Regions from separate parts of the Pseudomonas sp. MM227 genome, predicted to be linked through region 1. Evidence: predicted binding sites of a transcription regulator. Region 1 holds the regulator's gene; each other region holds the start of a gene.
The links. Region 1 encodes sigma-54, which starts transcription at its own class of promoters, with help from an activator protein. Its sites were predicted from a motif close to ANTGGCATNNANNTTGCTNT; they were not measured.
Positions count from the first base shown of each region.

Region 2: the regulator sigma-54 is predicted to act here: its motif matches at 2,157-2,176, upstream of glnK (P-II family nitrogen regulator).
Region 3: the regulator sigma-54 is predicted to act here: its motif matches at 2,633-2,652, upstream of ONG87_RS10805 (sigma 54-interacting transcriptional regulator).

Region 1 is NZ_OX352319.1:947,899-952,023, reverse strand. It holds gene lptC (LPS export ABC transporter periplasmic protein LptC) at 1-343, shown strand, start outside; gene lptA (lipopolysaccharide transport periplasmic protein LptA) at 330-875, shown strand; gene lptB (LPS export ABC transporter ATP-binding protein) at 875-1,600, shown strand; gene ONG87_RS04230 (RNA polymerase factor sigma-54) at 1,764-3,257, shown strand; gene raiA (ribosome-associated translation inhibitor RaiA) at 3,336-3,644, shown strand; gene ptsN (PTS IIA-like nitrogen regulatory protein PtsN) at 3,657-4,121, shown strand; gene rapZ (RNase adapter RapZ) at 4,124-4,125, shown strand, end outside.
Region 2 is NZ_OX352319.1:4,471,944-4,476,068, forward strand. It holds gene ONG87_RS20395 (secondary thiamine-phosphate synthase enzyme YjbQ) at 1-39, opposite strand, end outside; gene ONG87_RS20400 (ammonium transporter) at 241-1,575, opposite strand; gene glnK (P-II family nitrogen regulator) at 1,616-1,954, opposite strand; gene ONG87_RS20410 (accessory factor UbiK family protein) at 2,368-2,628, shown strand; gene ONG87_RS20415 (LysR family transcriptional regulator) at 2,715-3,632, shown strand; partial or broken gene ONG87_RS20420 (magnesium chelatase domain-containing protein) at 3,837-4,125, shown strand, end outside.
Region 3 is NZ_OX352319.1:2,395,392-2,399,516, reverse strand. It holds gene ONG87_RS10810 (hypothetical protein) at 31-585, shown strand; gene ONG87_RS10805 (sigma 54-interacting transcriptional regulator) at 611-2,554, opposite strand; gene ONG87_RS10800 (DUF1932 domain-containing protein) at 2,784-3,665, shown strand; gene ONG87_RS10795 (RraA family protein) at 3,676-4,125, shown strand, end outside.

The DNA of each region.
Region 1 (4,125 bases):
GTCGCAGGTCACTTTGCTGACCAAGCCCGACATGCAGCTGTACCGCGGAACCGTCTATCCATGGCACGTGACCAGCGATCGCGGCGAAGTCAATCCCGATGGCAGCGAAGTCGAGCTGATCGATTCGGTGCGCATCGCGCGTACCGATCAGAAAAGCCGCGCTACGCTGATCACCAGCTCGCGCATGACCGTTTTCCCACAGAAGCAATATGCGCAGACCGACCAAGACGTTAGAATCGACGGCGCCGGTGGCGTGTCGACGGCCAAGGGCATGAAAGCGTATCTGAATGACAGCAAGATCAACTTGCTGTCCAACGTAAGAGGACAGTATGAGGCTCGTTAAAACCCTCCCCTTTTTGCTCAGCCTGAGCGCAGCACTGGGAAGCGCGAGCGCCTGGGCACTGCCCACTGACCGCGATCAGCCCATTCATATCCAGTCCGACGATGCCCAGCTCGACGACAAACAGGGTGTGGCGACCTACAAGGGCAATGTGATCATTACCCAAGGGTCGATGAAGATCACCGGCAATACCGTGACCATCACCCGCAATGCCACGGGCGACGTGGACGTGTTCACTGCTGTCGGCAACCTGGCCTACTACGAGCAGAAACCCGCCGCCGACAAGCCCATCGTGCAGGCCTACGGCATGACCATCCAGTACTTCGCGGCGCAGAACCGCATCGTGCTGATCGACAAGGCCAAGGTCATCAACGACGGCAACACGTCCGAAGGCGAGAAGATCGTCTACGACACCGTGCGCCAGGTGGTCAACGCCGGCCGTGCCACGGGCAGCAAGGTCACCACGCCTCGTCCGCGCATCGACATGGTGATCCAGCCGAAGAAGAAATCCGACGCACCGCAGAAGGCCCAGTAATGGCAGTTCTGAAAGCGCAGCACCTGGCCAAGAGCTACAAGAGCCGGCAAGTCGTACGCGACGTCAGCCTGTCCATCGAAAGCGGGCAGATCGTCGGCCTGCTGGGCCCCAACGGGGCCGGCAAGACCACCTGTTTCTACATGATCGTCGGCCTGGTGCAGGCCGATCAGGGCCGTGTGCTCATCGACGACCTGGACGTCAGTCACCAGCCGATGCATGGCCGCGCCCGCTCCGGCATCGGTTACCTGCCGCAGGAGGCCTCGATCTTCCGCAAGCTGTCGGTGGCCGACAACATCATGGCCATTCTGGAAACCCGCAAGGAACTCGATGCCACGGCTCGGCTGGCAGAGCTCGAAGGCCTGCTGCAGGAATTCCACATCACGCACATCCGCGACAACCTGGGCATGAGTCTTTCGGGGGGTGAACGTCGCCGCGTAGAGATCGCCCGCGCCCTGGCCACCGCACCCAAGTTCATCCTGCTCGACGAACCCTTCGCCGGTGTCGATCCGATTTCGGTCGGCGACATCAAGCAGATTATCCACCACCTCAAGACCAAGGGCATCGGCGTATTGATCACCGACCACAACGTCCGCGAGACCCTGGATATCTGCGAAACGGCCTACATCGTCAACGACGGCCAGCTGATTGCCGAAGGCGATGCCCAGACCATTCTGGCCAACGATCTGGTGCGCGAAGTCTACCTGGGCCACGAGTTCCGCTTGTAAGGCCCGAGGGCGCCAGCGCCCTCCCACGGGCATTAATTTTCATGGCGCCCTAGGCAAACACTCAGGTTTCAGGCATATAATTTGCTTACGACATAAGCCGGGTGCTTCGGTACCCGTAGTAGAAGGCGCTTCGCGCCGGCGACCAAGGTGTTAAGTTCCTGCCATGAAACCATCGCTCGTCCTACGTATGGGCCAGCAACTGACGATGACACCGCAGTTGCAACAGGCCATCCGCCTTCTCCAGCTATCGACCCTGGACCTCCAACAGGAGATTCAGGAAGCGCTGGAATCCAATCCCATGCTCGAACGCCAGGAAGAAGGCGACGACTTCGACAACAGCGACCCGCTGGCCGACAAGGTCGAGCAGACACCGCCCCAGGAAATCCAGGAGCCGAGCTTCCAGGAATCCGCGCCTACGGTCGACAACCTCGAGGAAGGCGACTGGAACGAGCGCATCCCCAGCGAACTGCCTGTGGACACCGCCTGGGAAGACATCTACCAGACCAGCGCCAGCAGCCTGCCGAGCAACGATGACGACGAGTGGGACTTCACCACGCGCACATCGGTCGGCGAAAGCCTGCAGACGCATCTGTTGTGGCAGCTGAACCTGGCGCCCATGTCCGACACCGATCGGCTGATCGCCGTGACCATCATCGACTGCATCAACAACCAGGGTTACCTGGACGAGACGCTGCAGGAAATCTGCGAGTCTTTCGATCCTGAACTGGACATCGAGCTGGATGAGATCGAAGCGGTGCTGCACCGCATCCAGCAGTTCGAGCCCGCTGGCATTGGCGCCCGCAACCTGAGCGAATGCCTGATGCTGCAGCTGCGCCAGCTGCCGCCCAAGACCCGTTGGCTGGCCGAAGCCCAGCGCCTGGTCAGCGACTTCATCGACATGCTCGGCTCGCGCGACTACAGCCAGCTGATGCGCCGCATGAAGCTCAAGGAAGACGAGCTGCGCCAGGTCATCGAGCTGGTGCAGAGCCTCAATCCGCGACCCGGCTCGCAGATCGAATCCAGCGAGCCGGAATACGTCGTGCCCGATGTCATCGTGCGCAAGGACAGCGACCGCTGGCTGGTCGAGCTCAATCAGGAGTCCGTGCCACGCCTGCGAGTCAATCCGCAGTACGCCGGTTTCGTGCGGCGCGCCGATACCAGCGCCGACAACACCTTCATGCGCAACCAGCTGCAGGAAGCGCGCTGGTTCATCAAGAGCCTGCAGAGCCGTAACGAGACCCTGATGAAGGTGGCGACGCAGATCGTCGAGCACCAGCGCGGCTTCCTCGACTATGGCGACGAGGCCATGAAGCCTCTGGTGCTGCACGACATCGCCGAGGCGGTGGGCATGCACGAATCGACCATTTCACGGGTGACCACGCAGAAATACATGCATACACCCCGTGGCATATACGAGCTGAAATACTTTTTTTCGAGCCATGTCAGTACCTCGGAAGGTGGCGAATGCTCCTCCACGGCGATCCGCGCGATCATCAAGAAACTGGTCGCGGCCGAAAATCAGAAAAAGCCGTTGAGTGACAGCAAGATCGCTGGTTTACTGGAGGCACAAGGCATCCAGGTAGCCCGCCGAACGGTCGCCAAGTATCGCGAATCCCTCGGGATTGCGCCGTCCAGCGAACGCAAGCGGTTGATGTAGCCCTGCGATGTGCCACAGCGTTCCAGTGGCAGGCACCCAAGCCTGCTTCTTTATGCAATGGCAATAAGGAGAAGCGGTATGCAAGTCAACATCAGTGGACACCAACTGGATGTGACCGAACCCCTGCGAACCTACATCGGGGAAAAACTCGAGCGGCTCGAACGTCATTTCGACAAGATCACCAACGTTCAGGTGATCATGGAGGTCGAGAAGCTCAAACAGAAAATCGAAGCCACCCTGCGCATACCCGGTGGTGAGGTGGTTGCCAACGCCGAACATGACGACATGTACGCGGCCATCGACCTGCTTACCGACAAGCTGGATCGCCAACTCAAAAAGCATAAGGAAAAACAGCAAAGTCTGCTGCAAGGCGCGACTGCTCGCTGACACTCCCCACTCATGATCCGACTAGAAACCATCCTGACCCCCGGCCGTTCATGCGTGAACGTGCCGGGCGGCAGCAAGAAGAAAGCACTCGAAAACATCGCCGAGTTGATCGGTCGCGAAGTGCCCACGCTGGATACCCAAACGGTATTCGAAGCGCTCGTTGCCCGTGAAAAACTGGGCTCGACCGGATTCGGCAACGGCATTGCCATCCCGCATTGTCGCCTGAAGGGCTGCGATACACCCGTCAGCGCCCTTATCCACCTGAGCGCCCCGATCGACTACGACGCCATCGACGGCGCTCCCGTGGATCTGCTGTTCGTGCTTCTGGTACCCGAAGCGGCCACCGATGCCCACCTGGAGTTGCTCCGCCAGATCGCCAGCATGCTCGATCGCAAGGAAGTGCGTGAGAAACTGCGTTCGGCGCCCAGCAATCAAGCCTTGTACCAAGTGGTACTGGACGAACAGAGCGGTCATTAACCAT
Region 2 (4,125 bases), 1.1 Mb from region 1:
AGGCCTGGCTCGCAAGGTGATGAGGGTTTGCTGCCACATACCGTTCTCGTCCGTTCGGGGCGCATTCTAGCGCGCTCTGGGAAAAAGCAAAGAGCCTGTTCGCGACTGTTTTGCACTGAGCCGCCGCGCGCGATCGCTACGGCAGCCGACAGCCCCGGCGGCAAACCCGCCGGACCTGAAGCAGATGACAAATCGCAGGCAAAAAAATGCCCGGCAAGCCGGGCATTTTTTTCCGAACGGTTACAAGTTGTAGCCGCGCTCGTTGTGCTGCGCGAGGTCAAGGCCCACCGCCTCTTCTTCCTCGTTGACTCGCAGACCCATCACCGCATCCAGCACCTTGAGGATGACGTAGGTCACGATACCGGTGTAGACCACGGTGAAGCCGACGCCCTTGAGCTGGATCCAGACCTGCGCGCCGATGTCTTCGACGGTGCCGAAACCACCCAGCGCGGGCGCTGCGAACACGCCGGTCAGAATCGCGCCGACGATGCCGCCGATGCCGTGTACACCGAAGGCGTCCAGGGAGTCGTCGTAGCCCATCTTGCGCTTGAGCGTAGTAGCGCAGAGGAAGCAGATGACACCGGCCACCAGGCCGATTGCCAGTGCACCCATCGGACCGACAGTACCAGCCGCCGGGGTGATGGCCACCAGGCCAGCAACCACGCCCGAAGCGATGCCCAGTGCGCTTGGCTTACCGTGGGTCAGCCACTCGGCGAACATCCAGCCCAGCGCCGCAGCGGCGGTGGCGATCTGGGTGACCAGCATTGCCATGCCGGCAGTGCCGTTCGCCGCTGCAGCCGAACCGGCGTTGAAGCCGAACCAGCCGATCCACAGCATGGCCGCGCCGATCAGGGTGTAGCCCAGGTTGTGCGGCGCCATCGGGGTGGTCGGGTAGCCCTTGCGCTTGCCCAGCACGATGCACGCAACCAGACCGGCAACACCGGCGTTGATATGCACCACGGTGCCGCCCGCGAAGTCCAGCACGCCCCAGTCCCACATCAGGCCGCCGTTGCCGGACCAGACCATGTGCGCGATGGGTGCATAGACCAGGGTGAACCAGATGGCCATGAAGATCAGCATCGCGGAGAACTTCATGCGCTCGGCGAAGGCGCCGACGATCAGCGCCGGTGTGATGATGGCGAAGGTCATCTGGAAGGTGATGAACACTGCCTCAGGGAACAGTGCCGCCGGGCCGGTGACGCTGCTCGGCGTCACGCCGCTGAGGAAAGCCTTGGACAGCCCGCCGACGAAGGAATTGAAGTTGACGACGCCCTGCTCCATGCCGGTGGTGTCGAAGGCCAGGCTATAGCCGTAGACCATCCACAGGATGCTGATCAGGCCAGTAATGGCGAAACACTGCATCATCACCGAGAGCACGTTCTTGGAGCGCACCATGCCGCCGTAGAACAACGCCAGGCCAGGAATGGTCATGAACAGCACGAGGGCGGTCGCGGTCAGCATCCAGGCGGTATCGCCGGAGTTGAGAACGGGGGCTGCCGCCTCGTCCGCCAGGGCAAGGCCTGGCATTGCGAGGGACAACAGGGCTCCTAGCCCTGCGAATTGACGCAGAGTCATATTGTTTACTCCTGGGGCGTTGGGTTGTGTCGGCTTTTTTTTAGATTGCGTCGGTATCGGTTTCGCCGGTACGAATGCGAATCGCCTGTTCCAGATTGACCACGAAAATCTTGCCGTCGCCGATCTTGCCGGTGTTGGCGGCCTTGGTGATGGCTTCGATGACGCGATCCAGATCCTTGTCATCGATAGCGACGTCGATCTTGACCTTGGGCAGGAAGTCGACCACGTACTCCGCGCCGCGATACAGCTCGGTATGGCCTTTCTGCCGACCGAAACCCTTGACTTCGGTAACGGTGATGCCTTGCACGCCGATTTCCGACAACGACTCGCGCACGTCGTCCAGCTTGAATGGCTTGATGATGGCAGTGACTAGCTTCATGAAACTCTCTCCCGAATTGGTGGACTTGCCCCAGGAAAACAAACCCGGATCAAGTCTAAGCGCAGTGCCTGGCTTTGTAACGCGTCGTCGACCCCGCAGCCCGGACCGACAACCGATAAACAACTGCTGACGAAACACTTCCCTTGAAGCTGCGCACCGTTCTCGTCACGACGAGTCCATCAGTGCATGGGTCTCTTGGCTCTAAGCAGAAAGCTTGCCATGTCGCGCAAACCGCGAGATTTGGCCACCCTGCGCGGCTTTTGTGCAGCGGTTTGAGCAGGCAGCGCGGGCAAGCGCACAACAAGGGTGCAGCGCTGGGCACACCTGTGCGCGAAAACCGTGCGCTGCGGCTCGGCTTTTCAGCGCATGGCTGCGTGATACACTGCGCATCACTTTGTCTCAGGAAATTTCCCATGCTCCCGCCCAAAGCGTTCCTCGACACCCTGAGCGACCACGCCTCGCGCTTGTTCAGCGGTGACACCGCACAGCCGCGCGCGGAGCTCGAAGGTCAGTTCAAGGCATTGCTGCAGTCCGGCTTCAGCAAGCTCGACCTGGTCAGCCGCGAGGAATTCGACAGCCAGATGGTCGTGCTGGCGCGTACCCGCGCGCGCTTGGAGAGCCTGGAAGCCAAAGTCGCCGAGATGGAAGCCAAGGCAGCACCCAAGGCCGAGTAATATCTGAGACGCAGCTCGGTTGCCGATCGGCTGCACCGCTTTGTGCCACGCTCGGCATTGCCATTGAACAGCAGGGACGTGCTTCGATGAACCGCAACGAGCTGCGCAAGGCCGATATCAACCTGATGGTGGTGTTCGAAGCCCTCATGCTCGAGCGCAACGTCACCCGCGTCGCGGAAAAGCTGTTCCTCGGCCAGCCTACGGTCAGTTCAGCGCTGAACCGACTGCGCGCCCTGTTCAACGACCCGCTGTTCATCCGCATCGGCCATCGCATGGAACCCACCGCGCGCGCCGAGGAAATCATTCGGCACCTCTCCCCCGCGCTGGACGCGATGTCGGTGGCGCTGAGCCTGACCCATGATTTCGATCCGGCCGTAAGTACCATGACCTTCCGCATCGGCCTGTCCGACGACGTCGAGTTCGGCCTGCTGCCGCAAGTGCTGCGCGCACTGCGCACCGAGGCGCCGAAAGTGGTGATCGTGGTGCAGCACGTGGATTACTGGCGCATTCCCGACCTGCTCGCCTCCGGCGACATCACCGTAGGCATCAGCCAGACCCGCGGCCTGCCGGCCAATGCCAAGCGTAAACTACTGCGCCGCATGCGCCCGCGCGTGCTGCGCGCCGACAAGTCGGCTACCCCACTGACCCTGGACGAATACTGCGCCCGCCCCCACGTACTGGTGTCGCCGACTGCGCACACCAGCGGTATCGCCGATGAGTGGCTGCAGGAAATCGGCCGCACCCGCCAAGTGGTGCTGTCGGTGCCCCAATTCAGCTCGCTGCCCGCCCTGCTCGCCGGCACCGACATGCTCGCCGGCCTGCCCGACTACGCCGCCACCGCGATGGCCGCTCACGGCAACCTGTTCGACGAACCGCTGCCGTTCGATGCGCCGACGCTGGATTTGTCGATGGTGTGGTTGAGCATCACCGATACGGATCCGGCGGAGCGGTGGTTGCGGTCGCGGCTGGAGGCGTTCATGGGGGATCGCGGCGGGGTGGTGTAGGGTCGCAACAACGTGTCATCCATCTCACACACTCGCCTTGGTGGCGGGTTTGTTGCTGAAAAGCAATCTCTGGAAACCATGACCTGCGTGCTGCTGCCATCCGTAGCACCGTGAATCATTTCTCCACTGGCGCCCCCTTCCCCATCCACTACCCTCGCACCACCACCGCAGGAAGCGGTTCCTCTTTCAACGCATGGAGCACGCATGTCTCTCGCTATCGTTCACAGCCGAGCCCAGGTGGGCGTGGGTGCGCCTGCGGTCACGGTCGAGGCGCATCTGGCCAATGGGCTGCCGGCGCTGACTTTGGTGGGGCTGCCGGAGGCCTCGGTCAAGGAGAGCAAGGATCGCGTGCGCAGCGCGATTCTCAATTCGGGGCTGGAGTTTCCGGCGCGGCGGATCACCCTGAACCTGGCGCCGGCGGATCTGCCGAAGGACGGCGGCCGGTTCGACCTGGCCATTGCGCTGGGTATCCTGGCGGGCAGCGGGCAGATTC
Region 3 (4,125 bases), 1.4 Mb from region 1:
ATGTGGCAAGCGATCACAGGTCTCAATCCGATGAATCCGTTCAACCGTCCGCGCGTGCGTATCTCGTTCGACATCGACGACACCCTGGCCTGCCTGCCCCATCACAGCGAAGCCGAACAGAGCTGGCTGCCGGGCTTCGTGCACCGCTGGCTGGGCGAGCCGCTGCGCATCGGTACCCGCTCGCTGACGCGGGAACTGCGTCGTCAGGGCTGCAGCATCTGGGTGTATACCTCTTCCGGGCGCACACCGGCCTATATCAAGCGCTGGCTGTTGCTGCACGGTATCCGCGTGGACGGCGTGGTCAACAGCGAAGTCCATAGCCGCGCCCTGGCCAGCCATGGCATGAGCCTCTCGCCGTCGAAGTTTCCGCCGGCCTTCGACATCGATCTGCACGTCGACGACTCCGAGGGTGTGCAGAGCGAAGGCCACGAGCATGGTTTTCGCGTGGTCGTGGTGCGCCCGGATGACCAGAGCTGGACGCACCGCGTGCTCGAGGCGGTCGCCACGGTCCAGGCGCAGCTGGCGCGACAGCAGACGCTGCGCCACAAACAGCCGGTTGGGCAGGTTTCCCAAGCCTACTCCTGAGCTATTCCACCGCCGCAACCTGGCGCTAGGCAGATGCATCCTGGGACCCGCACAGACGGGTCACCGCGAATGCATCCGGGTCCAGGTCCTGGTACTTCTTCATCCGCCGCCACAGCGTGGTGGTACTGATCTGCAACAAGCGGGCGGCCTGTTCGCGGTTGCCCCGCACGCTGTGCAACGCCTCGAGCAGGACCTGCCGTTCGCTGCGGTTCAGCATTGGCGGCGCTTGAGGCAGGGACTGGGCGGGCGAGGGCAGGTCTTCCAGCGCTTCTTCCACCCACGCTCCGGTCATTTCGCGGCCCTGGCCCATCACCGCCAGGCGCTCGACGATGTTGCCCAGCTGACGAATGTTGCCTGGCCACTCATGCTCGCTAAGGCGCGCCAGCAGGGCTGCTCCAGGAACGGCGGCTGGCATGCCGAAGCTGGCCAGCAAATGGGCTACCAGTTCGGGAATGTCCTGGCGCCGTTCGCGCAGGGCAGGCAGCTGCAGCTTGAGTACGCAGATGCGGTAGAAGAAATCCTCGCGGAACAGCCCCTGTGCCACCAACTGCGGCAAGCGCTTGTTGCTGGCCGTAATGATGCGAATGTCCACGGGCGTGACCTTGTCGTCGCCGATACGCACCACCTTGCGCTCCTGCAGCGTGCGCAGCAGCTTGAGCTGGATTTCCGCCGAGGTTTCGCTGATCTCGTCGAGAAAGATCGTCCCGGTGTGGGCCAACTCGAACACGCCGGCCTTGCCCTCGGCCAAGGCACCGGTGAACGCCCCCTTCACGTAGCCGAACAGTTCGCTCTCCAGCACGCCGGGGGCGAACGCCGCGCAGTTGATCGCCACGAACGGGCCATGGCGTCGCTTCGAGGCGTTGTGGATACCCTGGGCGAACAACTCCTTGCCGGTGCCGGTTTCGCCTTCGATCATCACCGTGCTGTCCACTGCGGCGAAGGTCTGCGCCAGGCGCTTGGCCTTGGCCAGTGCCGGGCTGCTGCCGATGATCGACGCGAAGGTATTCTCGGCGACGTGCTGGCGCGCTAGCTGACGGCGCATCTTCTGCTCGATGGCCTTGATTTCGGTCTGCTTCTGCAGGGTCGCGACGGCGCCGATCACCTGGTCGCCCAAGGTGATGGGCGCGATGCTCAGGGTCAGTGACAGGCGCCCCAGGTTGATCAAGGCACCGCGCACCGCTTCGGCCTTGCCCAGCACGCGGCCGAAGTAGTCCTGCGCCAGCAGGCCGGCCACATTGTCGCCACAACGCACGCTGCCCAGGTAGTGGGTGGCGACGCTGTTCATGTTGGTGATCACGCCGTGGCTGTCGATGCTGAAGATGCCTTCGGAGACACAGTCGAGGATCGACCGGATCATTTCGTAGCGGCCCTGCAGCTCAAGACGCTTGTGCAGTCGTTCCTGCTCGATGCGCAACAGGTGCAGGGCTTCGTCGATGGCATCGAAGGCGGCGTCGGCATCGGCGTCGGACATGATGTAGTGCAGGCCGCGAGCTTTGACGGCCTGCTCCAGGGACAGGCCGCCGATAGCCACCTCGATACCCTGCGCCTGCAGGCGGTCGAGTTGCGCCTCGGTGCTTTGCGCGCTGCCGAACGGGTCGATCGGGCAGATGGTCACCGCTGGCATGAACGGGCTTGCCTTCGCAAGGATCGCGGCATAGCCGTCGGAGGTGGCCAGGAAGGCGATGCGGTCCGACACCACCAAGGCTTTGTGGTAGGCATTGATGCAGTCGAAGAACGTGTGGCGCACCTCCACGATCGGTACCTGAAAGTGCTCGCGCAGCACGCTGGCGGTCTTGCCACGGCTGATCAGGACGCTGGCACCTTCGTCGATCGCCCGTTGCGCCATCAGTACCGCCTGATGCTGCGCGGCTTCCATCACGGCCACGCGCAGTCCACGTTTCTCCAGCACCTGATTCATCACCGCGGTGAGGGTCGTGGAAGGAGAGATGACGGCCAGTTTGCCGAGCATGGAATCGCTCCTGGTGGATGGGCAGTTGTTGGAGCGTAGTCATTGCACGCTAAAGGCTGATGAAAGGTTTTGCAATGAAATGCAATGAATTTGCAATCCGATGGCTAAATAGTGTTCGCGCTTTGTTTCTGCAAGTCATTGATTGCACTGTGTAAAAGGGCTCTCCTCAGAAATTGGCACAGGCCTTGCTCCAGCCCCATCAATAACAATACGAACAAGGAACACGCTGATGGAACTGCTTTTCATCGGGTTTGGCGAAGCGGCCTACCACCTTGCCACCGGCTTGCGCACTCAGGGCGATCTGCAGATTGGCGCCTTCGATGCCCAGGCAGATGACCCCCAGCGCGGCGCGACGATCCGCCAGCGCGCCGAGCACACTCGCGTCACACTCTTCGATTCGCTGGAAAGCGCCTGCCAGGGCGCCCGTTTCGTGGCCTGCCTGACCAGTGCCAGCAGCGCACTGGCCGTGGCCGAGCGCGTGTTGCCGCTGCTGGTGGCCGGGCAGACCTATGTCGACATGAACTCGGCCGCGCCCACCGTCAAGCAAGCCATCGCCGCGCTGCCCAAGGCCCCCGGCGTGACCTTCTGCGACGCTGCAGTGATGGGCACGGTGCCTGGCAACAACCATCGCGTACCCATGCTGCTGGCCGGCGAGGGTGCACGTGCGTTCGCCGACGCGTTCACTCCCTATGGCATGCAACTGACCGTGCTGGACGCCGAGGCCGGCGCCGCGTCGGCGATCAAGATGCTGAAAAGCGTGGTGATGAAAGGCCTGCCGCAACTGCTGCTCGAAGCCTTCCAGGCAGGGGAGAAGTTCGGAGTGCTCGACACGCTGGTCGATTCCCTCGGCGAATCGCTCAACGGCAAGACCGTCGAGCAACTGGCCAATACCTTCACTGCGCGCACGCTGATCCACGCCAAACGGCGCAGCGCCGAGATGGACGACGTGGTCACCACCCTCGAAGACGCCGGGGTCGACGCCATCATGTCCAGGGCCAGCCACCAGCAGCTGGAAAAGCTCGCCGCCACCGACTGGCAAACCCTGCTGGGCGCCGATGGCAGCGATCTCGGTTACCGCGACGCCATTCGCCAGCTGGTCAAACATTCCTGAGGAAGACGCCATGAATACCGAACACTACCTGCCCCTGCCCGAGCTGATTCCCCAGGACCTGCTCGACCGATTCCGCAAGCTCAGCCCCGCACAGCTGTGCGATGGCATGGCCAAGCTCGGCATTGCCCGCAACGGCGCCATGGACGCCGATCTGATGCCGCTGGACGACCGCAAGGTCATGCTCGGCACCGCCTACACCGTGGACACCGAAGATGGCGACAACTTTCCGATCCACGTGGCGGTGTACCAAGGGCAGCCTGGCTATGTTCTGGTAGTCGCTGGCAAGGGTTATCCCGGGCGTGCGTACATCGGTGATCTGATGGCGGGGGCGGCGCAGGCCGTTGGCCTTGCCGGGCTGGTCATCGATGGTTGCGTGCGTGACAAGCTGCCGCTGACCGAGCTCGACATTCCCGTGTATGCCAAGGGTTTCATGCAGCGCAGCCCCGGCAAGCAGGGGCCA